One region of the Paenibacillus sp. YIM B09110 genome, then DNA from elsewhere that is predicted to be linked to it. Evidence: predicted binding sites of a transcription regulator. Region 1 holds the regulator's gene; each other region holds the start of a gene.
What was found. The regulator LexA, encoded in region 1, represses DNA repair genes until DNA is damaged. The targets are predictions, from matches to a motif close to CGAACATATGTTCG.

Region 2: V8F51_RS04155 (DNA polymerase IV) is a predicted target of LexA. The motif match lies at 2,992-3,005, and genes of this name have one in related genera.
Region 3: recA (recombinase RecA) is a predicted target of LexA. The motif match lies at 1,732-1,745, and genes of this name have one in related genera.

The regions. Positions count from the first base shown of each region.
Region 1 is NZ_JBANSP010000010.1:158,470-162,647, forward strand. Features, by position in the region: gene V8F51_RS16675 (HAD family hydrolase) at 1-637, opposite strand, end outside; gene V8F51_RS16680 (hypothetical protein) at 662-1,168, opposite strand; gene V8F51_RS16685 (DUF896 domain-containing protein) at 1,504-1,695, opposite strand; gene V8F51_RS16690 (LysM peptidoglycan-binding domain-containing protein) at 1,875-2,201, opposite strand; gene lexA (transcriptional repressor LexA) at 2,409-3,029, shown strand; gene glnA (type I glutamate--ammonia ligase) at 3,450-4,178, opposite strand, start outside.
Region 2 is NZ_JBANSP010000002.1:404,061-408,238, forward strand. Features, by position in the region: gene V8F51_RS04145 (DUF2515 domain-containing protein) at 1-1,304, shown strand, start outside; gene V8F51_RS04150 (YolD-like family protein) at 1,301-1,627, opposite strand; gene V8F51_RS04155 (DNA polymerase IV) at 1,624-2,889, opposite strand; gene V8F51_RS04160 (spore germination protein) at 3,133-4,178, shown strand, end outside.
Region 3 is NZ_JBANSP010000020.1:64,920-69,097, reverse strand. Features, by position in the region: gene pgsA (CDP-diacylglycerol--glycerol-3-phosphate 3-phosphatidyltransferase) at 1-200, shown strand, start outside; gene V8F51_RS23780 (competence/damage-inducible protein A) at 292-1,542, shown strand; gene recA (recombinase RecA) at 1,798-2,868, shown strand; gene V8F51_RS23770 (RecX family transcriptional regulator) at 3,000-3,689, shown strand; gene rny (ribonuclease Y) at 3,902-4,178, shown strand, end outside.

The DNA.
Region 1 (4,178 bases):
CGACCATGATGCCATGCTCCGGCTCGATGCCAAGACGCTCAAGGGCATGCTTGAAGATCGATGCGGCCGGCTTGCCTTCACCGAACTCGCCCGAAATAATAATATGATCGAAATAAGGAACGAGCTGAGGAACCCCAGCCAGCTTCTCGCGTTGCAAATCCGGCGAGCCGTTCGTTAACAGCAGCAGCTTGTACTTCCCTTTAAGTGTATCCAGTACGCGGAAAGTCTCGTCGTAAACGATCGGACGCGACCGGCGTTCAGCAGGGAATTTCTCAGCTAGCTCAGCGCCAAGCTTAGGATCATCTATACCAAGCGCTAGCAGCCCCTTCGTCCATGCTTCTCTGCGATAGCCTGGCGCAAGACTTTCCAGCTTGCGGAATTCCTCTTGCTCTCCCTCACGGAAGTTCGCCCACAAGCCTTCGAATGGATTGATGCCAATCATCTTCGTGAATGGGAACGTCTCATAAGATTCGTACAGCGCCCGCGCTTCGCGGCGAACCGATTCTTCAAGTGCAATAACGTCTACGCCAGTTAGGTCAGCAGCTGCCTGGCAGGTTGCTTCGAATGCTTCTTTCACACTGCGGTCATCCCACAGTAAAGTGTCGTCTAAGTCAAATAATACAGCTTGCTTTGCCATAATAATCATTACTCTCCCATGCCTTTATTTTTGCTGAAATGAAATACCGTTCGCTTGCGCGAACAATTTAAGCTTCTCATTAATTTCATCTGTAGGGTAACGGTTAATCAAACGCGAGAAAACCCAATTACCGCCTTTTTGCGGCTCAATGACAACATAACCAGGCTGCGTGCTAATGCCTTTAATGGAAGAAGCCGTCAGACGCTTGTCCCCCATCATTCGACGCGTCTGTACATAGTCCTTACCAATTTGGATATAAGGACGTCTTAAGAAGAACAGACCTGCTAGTACGACATAACATGCAATGGTTACATAAAACATCGTATCGATCTGATAGTCCTTCTGGCTTTGGATCAGAATAACATACAAGCCGATGAACAGCAGAAGAAGAATCGGCGCAATATAATTGCGGCCGACGATTTTAACCGCTTTCTCGCCGTTTAGTACGATCGAGCCTTCACCATGTTTTTTGCGTTGTTTGTTAACTTGACTCATGTTTTTGCGCACCTTGCGCTCCCAAGAACGTGACAAACTTATTCCTCCTACTTCGGCCTACATCCGCAAGCCTGTCTATTATGCGAACAATCTCAATTATCCTAGCGGACGCTGGAACTTTGTAATAACCGGTTCGGTTCGGATAATCGTCAGGCAATGCGCTAATTTCATTCAACTTGTCCCAAATATCGACAGGCATCTCTCAGTTCACCGTGCCCATATTTCCCTCGAAGTGCGCTAAGGAATTCACGGTTCACCCGTGCCCTCTCGCCAACATTCGAGGTCAGACGACCCTCCGTCGGAATGTCGCGATTGTATCGTCCTGTTAGGAAGCCGCCACCGAGAGGCGCCCAAGGGATAATCCCAGACGCTTAATGCTTAACGTTATCCTGGTCCTCGTCCTCAACATACTTAATCGTATCGAGCTGCTGTCTGAAGTTGCTCTTAAAGTTGTTCAAATACTGCCGGCGAAGCTCATCACGTTCGGTCGTTTCCTCGTCGGTCAAGCCTACCGTTTTATTTTTCCGAGAAAGCTCGTTGATCCGCGCTATTAACTTATCCATATCCATATTTAACGATATACTCCCCTCATGCTGTAAATGTTCTATCCTTTACTTTGACATTTTCAGAGCGTAATTGTCAAGGCGGCACTTGCATCATGTACGCAAAAAGAGAAGCTGAAATAACGAAAAATAGAGCATCAAACCGTCCCCGGTTCAGATGCTCTCTGCTTACAAGTACATTATATAGAAGGAATAACAAGCTTCTGCCCCGGATACAGGTCCGTCGACTCTAGCCCATTACGCTCCTTAATCAAATAGATGACGTATCGAATATCTTCCTTCTCACTGGCAAAACGATTAGCGATCCCCCACAATGTATCGCCTGTAAATACGGTCACAAGCTCCTCGTTGACCGCAGCAACAGCGTTCTTGCTGCCGGATGCCTTCGTACCGATCAATAGAAAGCTCGTAAACAAAAGTACGAACAGCATTGCGCATACGATCAGCTTAAGTGCATGTCGTCTCAGTGCAACCGCATATCGCTTATATATAGGACTAACCTTCATCTCTGGTTGCGTATGTATTGTTCTGTAAAAACTTGGACTCATCATCATCTCTCAGCACCCCAAACGTTTGTTCTGTTCTGAGAATAACACGAACAAACGTTTGTAGTCAACACAAAAATACGAACCTTTGTGCTTAAGAACTTATGTTTGTGCGAACCCGGGTTCTGTGCTATACTTTTGTACAAACATACTAATGGAGTGATCGCAGTGTCGAAGATTTCCAGCCGACAACAATCTATTCTTGATTTCATTAAGAATGAGGTCCGGGAGAAAGGCTACCCGCCTTCCGTCAGGGAAATCGGCGAAGCCGTCGGATTATTATCCAGCTCGACTGTACACGGTCACCTCGACCGTTTAGAGAAGAAGGGCCTTATCCGCCGCGACCCTACCAAACCGCGCGCTATTGAAATTTTGGATACGGAAGGCGTGGACGGTATTATCCCGCTTGCCGTCGCTAAAGTGCCAATCGTCGGTAAAGTAACAGCCGGCGTGCCGATTACAGCTACTGAGAATATTGAGGACTACTTCCCTCTTCCATCGCATTTTGTTGGTGACAGCAGCGTCTTCATCCTGAACGTTGAAGGAGAGAGCATGATCGAAGCCGGTATTCACGACGGAGACTACGTCATCGTTCGCCAGCAGCGTACAGCCAACAATGGCGATATCGTCGTTGCTATGAATGAGGATGACGAAGCTACCGTTAAGACGTTCTACAAGGAGAAGAACTACATACGTCTCCAACCGGAGAACTCCTCCATGCAGCCGATCCTACTCCAGAACGTGACGATTCTCGGTAAAGTCATTGGATTGTTCAGAGATATACACTAATCATTGAGCCACCAACAAGAAGAGGAAGAACGACAGCCAAGCGCATCGTTCCTCCTCTTCTTTATATTGCTTTACTGATATTAAATACGATTTATCGTATAAACCAACCTTACAGATAGACCAAAACAAGGGTTTTAATCGAAATATCGTACAATACCATCGGCTGCGTGGATGAATTAACCTCTTTTGTGTGATAAATCGTATAAGTTTTGTCACTTTACGTCTTGTTTTACTGGTCTTGTGTGTAAAATCATATAAATTGATATCAAATCTAAATTGGTTAACAGTTAATCGACAGTCTCGGAAATCCAATTAATAATTCTAAACTCATCTTTATATAGACCCAAAATTATGACAGAAAAACCCGCTAAGATCTCTGCCTTCGCAGAAGCCATAGCGGGTTTTAGTTGATCCTATTGATTAATAAAGCGTCAAGTACTGATCGCGTTCCCATTGGTGAACTTGCGTACGGTACATGTCCCACTCGATCTCTTTAAGCTCGTAGAAGTGAGCAAGCGCGTGCTCGCCTAGCGCGTCGCATACGACATCGCTGCGAAGCATTTCGTCAAGCGCTTCCTTCAAATCGCCTGGCAAGCTCGGTATACCTGCGTCCAGACGCTCTTCCTCTGTCATAATGTAGATGTTGCGGTCTGTCGGAGGAGGAAGCTCCGTTCTGTTGTTAATACCGTCAAGGCCCGCTTTCAGCATTACCGCAAGTACGAGGTAAGGGTTAGCCGCAGGATCTGGGTTACGTACTTCAACGCGCGTGCTGAGACCGCGCGAAGCCGGAATACGGATCATTGGCGAACGGTTGCTCGCTGACCATGCTACGTATACCGGCGCTTCATAGCCCGGTACGAGACGCTTGTACGAGTTAACTGTTGGGTTCGTAATCGCAGCCATTGCACGTGCATGCTGCAGGACGCCTGCCATATAATAACGAGCAGTCGCGCTTAGACCAAGCTTGTCCTTCTCGTCATAAAATACGTTCGTATTCCCTTGGAACAACGATTGGTGACAGTGCATGCCGGAACCGTTAACGCCGAACAACGGTTTTGGCATAAAGGATGCATGAAGACCATGCTCGCGTGCAATCGTCTTAACGACGAGTTTGAACGTTTGGATTTGATCCGCTGCGCGAATCGCATC
Region 2 (4,178 bases), on a different contig from region 1:
GGCAAAGGCAGCAGCGGGGAAGCAGCGAATCGTTGCTCGGCCGGCTGCTTGCGCTTCCGCGCGCTGCTGTCGCCTATGCTGTCGGGAAGTGGAAAGCAATGAGCGTATCGGAGCAGATGATCGCGGAAGCTTCTCCGCTCCTGCTGTCGCCGGCTGCGATATCCCGGCTGACGGCTGCGTGGAGAAGGCTAGAGGAGGATGCTGAGACGCCGCCCCTTCATGCTTCCGAATCGTGGACGGCCGAGGAGCTGGCGCTCATTTCTCAGATTCGCACGGAGACGGACAAGTGCAATCGCAATAACGTAACACGGACCGAGGCGTATCGGACCGTATATTTCCGCACGCCTGCACTTCATTGGGCGCTCCTTGCGCATCTCGTCTCGCGCAACGGCGGCTGGAATATGACCGATCTGCAAGGGGAATGGCTGCCCTATTTGCTTCGGGACGATCAGCGGGAGGAGCTGTTTTCTTTCCTGGAACGCGCGAATGCGCTTATTTTCCAAGATGCCTATCCGCAGTTGCTGCTCTACGAGCGCAGCCTGAGAGAAGGCAGAAGCCTGTTCCATTTGTTGCCGGCGTTCGACGTTTCGGTGTTCATGACGCCGGTGTGGCGGCAGTTCTGGAAGGAGAGGGATCCTGTTCCCTTGACCGTGGCGCTTATCGTTAACGAGCAGCATTACATCGAGCAGCGCGTTATACAGAACGCGCATTTCAAAGAAAAGGTGCTGCAAACGCTGTTCTTCGGCCTGCAGTCCGTGCTGCAATTGAACGGCGTCGTGTTTCCTTATGGCAGCGGAGGCAATTCGGCTGCCGACGGGGATTGCAGCACGGAGGCAGGCACGCAGCTGGCGGGTATCATTATCGAGCGATTCGAGAATGTCGAGGAGCGGGTCGAATTCGGCAAGCAGCTCTATGCGATGCTGTTCGGTATCGCTCCTGTTCTCCACGGCGCCCGCTGCTTCGCTGCCGCCGTGAAGCATACGGGCTCGCGGGCCGACTTCGCGCCCCAGCTTTACGTTCGCATTCGGCAGCTGCCGCCGCAGCGCGTCTATAAGGAGAAGCTTATAGGCGGCGCTTTGAAGCCGGGAGCGAAGCCGCTGTACAGCCCGGAATTACCGTCAGCTTGGGGGGATCGCCCTGTTGATCCTGCCGAGAAGGGAGATTGGTTTCATTCGGCAGATCAAGTGCTGTATTATTTCTCCAAGCTGCCGCTGCCGCCGGTGTTCGAGCTGACGAACGAATACGGGCTCATCCTGAATAAGATTGAGCTTGCCGTGCTTGCGGCGCAGCGGCAAAAGCTTTAGTCGCTGCTCGCGACGCCTTCGATATCCTGGACCGGGAACCACTCGCCGTCTATCATGAACCGGCCCTTCAGTGAATCGACCCGATCAACGATGCCGATAATCGTGAGTTCCTCCAGCGGGTGGAACATCCGCAGCGTGATCGGCACCCGCAACTGCAGCGATTCGGCGACGGCGCGGGAGACGGCTTCCCATTCCTGCTCGTCGAGCGAGGCGCGCACGCGCCGCTTCAACGCTTCGTTGTTCCGGACAATCTCGGCCTTGTGCTCAGGCAGCATCATGCGGCTTGATTCCCATAGTCCGTTTCCCTCAAGCTTCTTTCTCATTTGTAATGGCCTCCAATTTTGGCGGAGCGGTCTCGCGCTTGGCCGCTCGGTGTGTGCGATACGGCGCGTATAATGCTGGCGTCGCCGTATTTTTGCTTAATGGCGTCGGTCGTCTTCTCCAGCGCGATCAACTTCTCCCGGTGCAGATCGAATAAGGAGAGCTGGTATTCGTCATCCGCCGAAAATTGCGAGAGGCTGACGCCGACCTTCCGGACAGGCAGGCCGTCCCAATGCTTCTGCAACAGCGTCGCGGCGGCCCGGTATACTTGATTCGTAATATTGGTCGGGTCCTCCATCTTCATCTGCCGATTGAAGCCGCTCGGACGGTCGTAGTCGGCGCCCATGCATCCGACGGAAACGACATGTCCCATGTAGCCTTTGCTGCGGCAGCGCTGGCATACAAGCTCGACGAGCTCAAGCAGCACGACCTTAATCTCCGCCAGGCTGCCGTAATCACGGGGCAGCGTCATCATATGGCCGACGGTCGTAGGCGCGACCTGATGGGTGCCAGGCGTTACGGGGCTGTCGTCGATGCCGCTGGCAATGCGCCAATACAGCTCGGCGTTGATGTCCGAGTTTTTGCCGAATTTGCGGCGCATCATCGCTTTCAGCTTATCCAGCGGCGTTCGCGCGATATGGCCGATCGTCGGCATACCCATCGCATTGAAGTGGGCGTTCATCCGGTTGCCGACCATGAACATCTTGCCTACCGGCAATGTCCACAGCGTCTCTTCCAGCAAATCCTTGGTTAGCGTGCAGATGCCGGATTCGTTCTTCTTGGCGTAATTGTCGCAGGCGGTCTTCGCCAAAATTTTGTTCTCGGCGATGCCGAAGCGGGTATAGATGCCGGTCTCGGCCAGTACGCGAGCCTGTATGAGCTCGGCGAGCTTCTCCGGCGGACCGTACAGCTGCAGCGATCCCGTCACGTCGAGAAATTGCTCATCGATTGAGTACGGCTCGACCAAATCGGTGAAGCTTTCGTAAATTTGCGTAATTCTCATCGACGTATCAATGTAAAGCTTCATGCGGGGCTTTACGATGACGAGATTCGGGCATTTGGCGAGCGAGTCGCCTAGCCGCTCGGCGGTTGTGACGCCGAATTCTTTCGCCAGGGGGCAGGCTGCGAGAATAATGCCGGATCGGCGCTCGGGATCGCCGGCGACGACGAGCGGGAGATCCTTATATTCGGGATGCTCCGCCTTCTCGACGGAGGCGTAGAACGACTGGCAGTCCGCCAGCATGACAACTCTTTGACGGGGCATCGTGTTCCTCCTATAGAACGTTTGTTCAAATATAAGAAAGTATAAAAAGGGATGCTTATACTGTGCACGGCGTTAGCCGTTTCACCTTGCCTTATTATATACAGAACATACGTTCTTATGCTATAGGCTTCGCTATGGTTATTATTTACAATCAATGAGGAGACGGGATGATCTTACATATATTCAACCAGTTTGCGCCAAAATAGAGGCAACATGGAAACGGAAAGGTGTCCGAATGCCGCTATGAAAAAAAATGCCCAGAAGGCGCGAACGCCGCTTAGTCCATCGCTTCAGGCTAATGCAGATGCAATCCGAAGCCGCTTCGGCGGCAGCTTCGATCTGGTCGTTCGTTTGTTCCGCAGCGATGCGACCCCCAGCCGGGAGCTTGCGCTTATCTATATCGACGGTATCGTCGACGCGGAGACCGTGAACGTCAGCATTATGGAGCCGCTGATGTCGATGCAGCTTCCGCAGCATGCGCATACGAAGGGAACTAAGCTGCTGGAGGCTTTGCGCGATTGCATTGTATCCGTTGGCTCCGTAGGAGAAATGTTCACGCTGGAGGAGGCGCTGCAGGCGGTGTCTGACGGCTTATGCCTAATCGTCGCGGAAGGCTGCACGTCGGTGCTGACGGCCAGCGTTACAGGGGGCGAGCAACGATCGGTAACGATTCCGCAGACGCAGACGGTCATACGCGGTCCGCAGTATGGTTTTGTCGAAAATATCCGGACCAATATCAGTCTTGTTAGGCGTATTATCCGTTCAAGCGATCTTCATGTGCAGATGCATAAGATCGGCCGCCAAACGCACACCGACGTTGCGGTGCTTTATTTGAACGGCGTCGTCGACGAAGGCGTGCTTAAGGAAGTGTATCGCAGGCTTGGGGATATCGATATTGACGGCGTGCTGGAGAGCGGCTATATCGAAGAATTCATTCAAGACGAGACATTCACCCTGTTCCCAACCATCCTGAACACCGAACGTCCCGATACGGTAGCCTCCATCCTGCTGGAGGGACGGGTGGCGATTATGGTGGATGGCACGCCGATTGCTCTGATGGCGCCGATTACGTTCTTCAGCTTCTTCCAATCGCCGGAAGATTATTATCAGCGGTTCGATATAGCAACGCTTGTGCGGGTGATCCGATATGTGGCGTTCATTGTATCGATCTTGCTGCCGGCCTTATATATTGCCGTTACTACCTTTCATCAGGAAATGCTGCCGACGACGCTGCTTATTAGCATAGCGGCTCAGCGAGAGGGCGTCCCTTTTCCGGGGCTCGTAGAGGC
Region 3 (4,178 bases), on a different contig from region 1:
TAATGGCCGCCAGCAAATGGGGCAAATGGAAGACAGCCATTCAGATTACGATGATTATTGCGCTGCTTATTAACAACTTCCCATTCGCCTTCATCGATTTTCCTTTCGATGTCATTGCGAGCTGGATAGCAGCAGCAATAACGGTATACTCTGGCGTTGATTACTTTGTGAAGAATAAGAAATTAATTCCCGTAGAATAGCCGATAAGCATCTTTCCGATTAAAGGAAGGGTGCTTTTGCATATAGTAGGATATTAGAACGCTCACACATGTAGCAAAGGAGAGGCTGCGGATGAAGGCAGAAATTATTGCGGTCGGCACAGAACTGCTGCTTGGCCAAATTGTAAATACGAATGCGCAGTATTTATCGCAAAAGCTTGCTTCGCTTGGCATCGACGTATATTATCAAACGGTTGTTGGCGACAATGCCGCAAGATTAAGGAAAGCAATCGAAATTGGACGCGCGCGCGCAGATCTGCTTGTCTTCACAGGGGGACTTGGTCCTACGCTAGACGATCTGACGAAGGATGTGCTGGCCGACTACTTGGGAAGAGGACTATATCTTCACTCCTCATCAATGGAGCGCATTGAGCACCTGTTCGGTTCACGAGGATTGCATATGGTCGAGAGCAATCGCCGCCAAGCAAATATGATCGAGGGCAGCGATGCGATTGACAATAGCGCCGGTCTTGCGGTCGGCAATGGTCTGGACGTAGACGGTACGCTTTATTTGCTGCTGCCTGGCCCGCCTAAAGAGATGAAACCGATGATCGATGGTCCTGGCGAAGCGTGGCTTCGAACGAAGCTGATTGATGAGCAGCCGCTATATTCGCGTCAGCTTAAGTTTGCCGGTATTGGGGAGTCGAATCTCGAAGCGAGGCTTATCGATCTCATTGAAGCTCAAAGCGATCCGACTATCGCCCCTTATGCGAAGGAAGGCGAAGTGGCGGTACGCGTGTCCACGAAGGCGGCAACGCTTGCTGAAGCAGAGCGGAAGATCGACGATATCGTCGAGCAGATCAAAGCTAGAATCGGAGAGCATTTGTATGCGCAGGATGACATCCCGCTGGAGGAGGCTATCGTACAGCTCCTGAGAGGCTCGCGACGCAAGCTGGCAAGCGCGGAGAGCTGTAGTGGGGGATTGTTCGCGGAGCTCGTTACGAACGTTCCTGGCAGCAGTGGCGAGTTCGTGGGAGGTGTCGTAACCTATACGAACGAGATGAAGCATCGGTTGCTCGGCATTCCGATGTCGCAGCTCGAAGGAGACGGCGCTCCTGGGGCGATCAGCGAGTCGACAGCCGCTCTCATGGCTGAACGTGTCAGACAATTAGCCGATGCCGACTTCGGCGTCTCGCTTACTGGCGTTGCCGGACCTTCCGAGTCGGAGGGCAAGCCGGTTGGTCTTGTCTACTTCGCCATTGCGGAACGGGGCAAGGATACGCTCGTGCACACTGCGAACCTAAGCGGAGATCGAGCGATGATACGCTTAAGAGCGGTGAAAGCTGCGATGTACCGACTCTGGCAGGCTCTTCGGGAGCAGTGATCGGGAGCGGGATGTAACGAAGAAGCTAAGCAGCCGATCTTTTTACTGGCTAACACTGATGCTGAAAAAAAGCTTGTCTTTTGTCGAAGGCAGATCTATAATCGAAAGTAGTTATCGGAAGAACCGTGGCGAAGAATACTTTGCTGCGGTTTTTTTATTGTCCTCTGGCATGTGCATCTAGAAAAAAAGCGAATGTATGTTCGAAAAAAATGCTTGGCAAGCAGTCACAAGTAAGGTATCATACAAATATAAACGATGAAGGATGTGAGTTTCTTGTCGGACCGTCGCGCTGCGTTAGAGATGGCTTTACGCCAAATCGAGAAACAATTTGGTAAAGGTTCTATCATGAAATTAGGTGAATCTACACACATGCAAGTAGAGACCGTTCCTAGCGGTTCGCTTGCTCTAGATATTGCGCTTGGAATCGGGGGCTTACCTCGTGGTCGCGTTATTGAAATATATGGACCTGAATCGTCCGGTAAGACGACAGTTGCTCTTCATGCCATTGCAGAGGTACAACGTATTGGCGGACAAGCTGCTTTCATCGATGCGGAGCATGCGCTTGATCCCCTCTATGCCAGCAAGCTTGGTGTTAACATTGACGAGCTGTTGCTCTCGCAGCCTGATACAGGCGAGCAAGCACTCGAGATCGCCGAAGCGCTTGTACGAAGCGGCGCAGTTGACGTTATCGTCATTGACTCCGTTGCCGCACTCGTTCCGAAGGCAGAGATCGAAGGGGATATGGGGGATTCGCACGTCGGCCTTCAAGCTCGCTTAATGTCGCAGGCGCTCCGCAAGCTGTCCGGCGCGATTTCGAAGTCGAAGACGATTGCGATCTTCATTAACCAACTGCGTGAGAAGGTTGGCGTTATGTTCGGCAATCCGGAGACAACACCGGGCGGACGCGCATTGAAGTTCTACTCCAGCGTACGTCTTGATGTACGTCGCGTTGAGACGCTGAAGCAAGGTAATGATATGGTCGGTAACCGTACGCGTATCAAGGTCGTGAAGAACAAGGTTGCGCCTCCGTTCAAGCAAGCAGAGATCGATATTATGTACGGCGAGGGCATCTCGAGGGAAGGCTCCTTGATCGATATCGGCGTTGAGATGGATATCGTTCAGAAGAGCGGTGCTTGGTTCTCTTATGAAGGCGAGCGTCTTGGACAAGGCCGCGAGAACTCGAAGCAATATTTGAAGGACCACAAGGACATTGCTGCTGTTATCGAGAAGAAGATTCGTGATGCCAGTAATCTATCGGCTACGGCGCAACAAGCGAACTTTGACCAAGAGCCGCAAGAAGAAGATGAATTCGAAGATTTGGAATAGAGCTGTAACAGTAATATGAGAATCTATAGCTAATGTCGCTTCGCCGTCCCGTAGGGGCGGCGAAGCTTCGTTTAAAGCGACTTAACCGCCTAATGGCAGTCACGTCAGCTTGTCAGGAGGTAGTCAGCACAGTGGATGAGCAGCATTCGGAAGATGATGGATGGATTATTTTATCCGTTAAGCAAGACAAGAAGGTACGTCGGAGATACCAGTTGTTCGCAGGATCAGAGGAGCCGCTATTAAGTGTCCATGAGGATATCCTTATAAAGTTCAGTCTTATGAAGGGCCGATTGCTTACGGAGTCGGAGCTGGAAGAGATAAGAACGGAGGACGAGCGATATCGCGCTTATGCATTAGCGGTTTATTACTTGGGCTCAAAGCCGAGGACTAGAAAGCAAATCGAGCAGTATTTATTAAGGAAGCAATTCGATGAAATGAATATTCGTTATGCGCTCGACCGTTTAGAAAGCGAGCATATTGTGGATGATGAACAATATGCGCTTCAATTCGCTGCTCAGCGGTTGAAGAGCGGTCTTAAAGGTAGACATTGGATTAAGCAGGAGCTGCAGCAGCATGGCATCTCGCAAGAGTTGGCCGGAGAAGCGCTGCGTACGCTGAATGGAGAAGCGGAGTTAGCATCCGCAACTGCAGCTGCTGGAAAGAAATGGCGTTCTCTCAAAGGCACGCCGAAGGAGAGAAAACAGAAGCTGATTGTCTTTTTGCTTAGGCGCGGATTCCCCAGCGACATCGCTAGAGAAGCCGTGAAGTCAGTTGATAGTGATGAAGATGAGGATGCTTTCGACATGGATGAGGAGTACTAAAGGAAGCTGTAAGCCGTTTTCGCTTGACAATTGATTTTACGAAACGATAAAATGAGGATGTATTCCTTCTATTTGAATCAATTTTCCTTCCAAAAGTTGATTCGAAACGATTATTTTCGTCAAAATGGTAGATGAGAAACGGTTTGGAAACCGATTGAAAACCTAATATCATCCCAGGTGCAAGCTTGGTGTGCAACAAGGAGGTGAACAAGATGCATAATGCATATTGGATCTTGATCTGTCTCTTTGTTGGCGTAATTTTCTTTGTGATTGGTTATTTTATTCGAAAGTCGATTGCAGAGGCTAAAATTTCGAGTGCTGAGCAAGCCGCAGTCCAAATCGTGGAAAACGCGAAGAAGGAAGCGGAGGCACAGAAAAAGGAAACCGTACTTGAGGCAAAAGACGAAGTCCACAAGCTCCGTTCGGAAGCCGAGAGAGACATTCGTGAACGACGCAATGAGGCTCAACGTCAAGAACGACGTTTGCTCC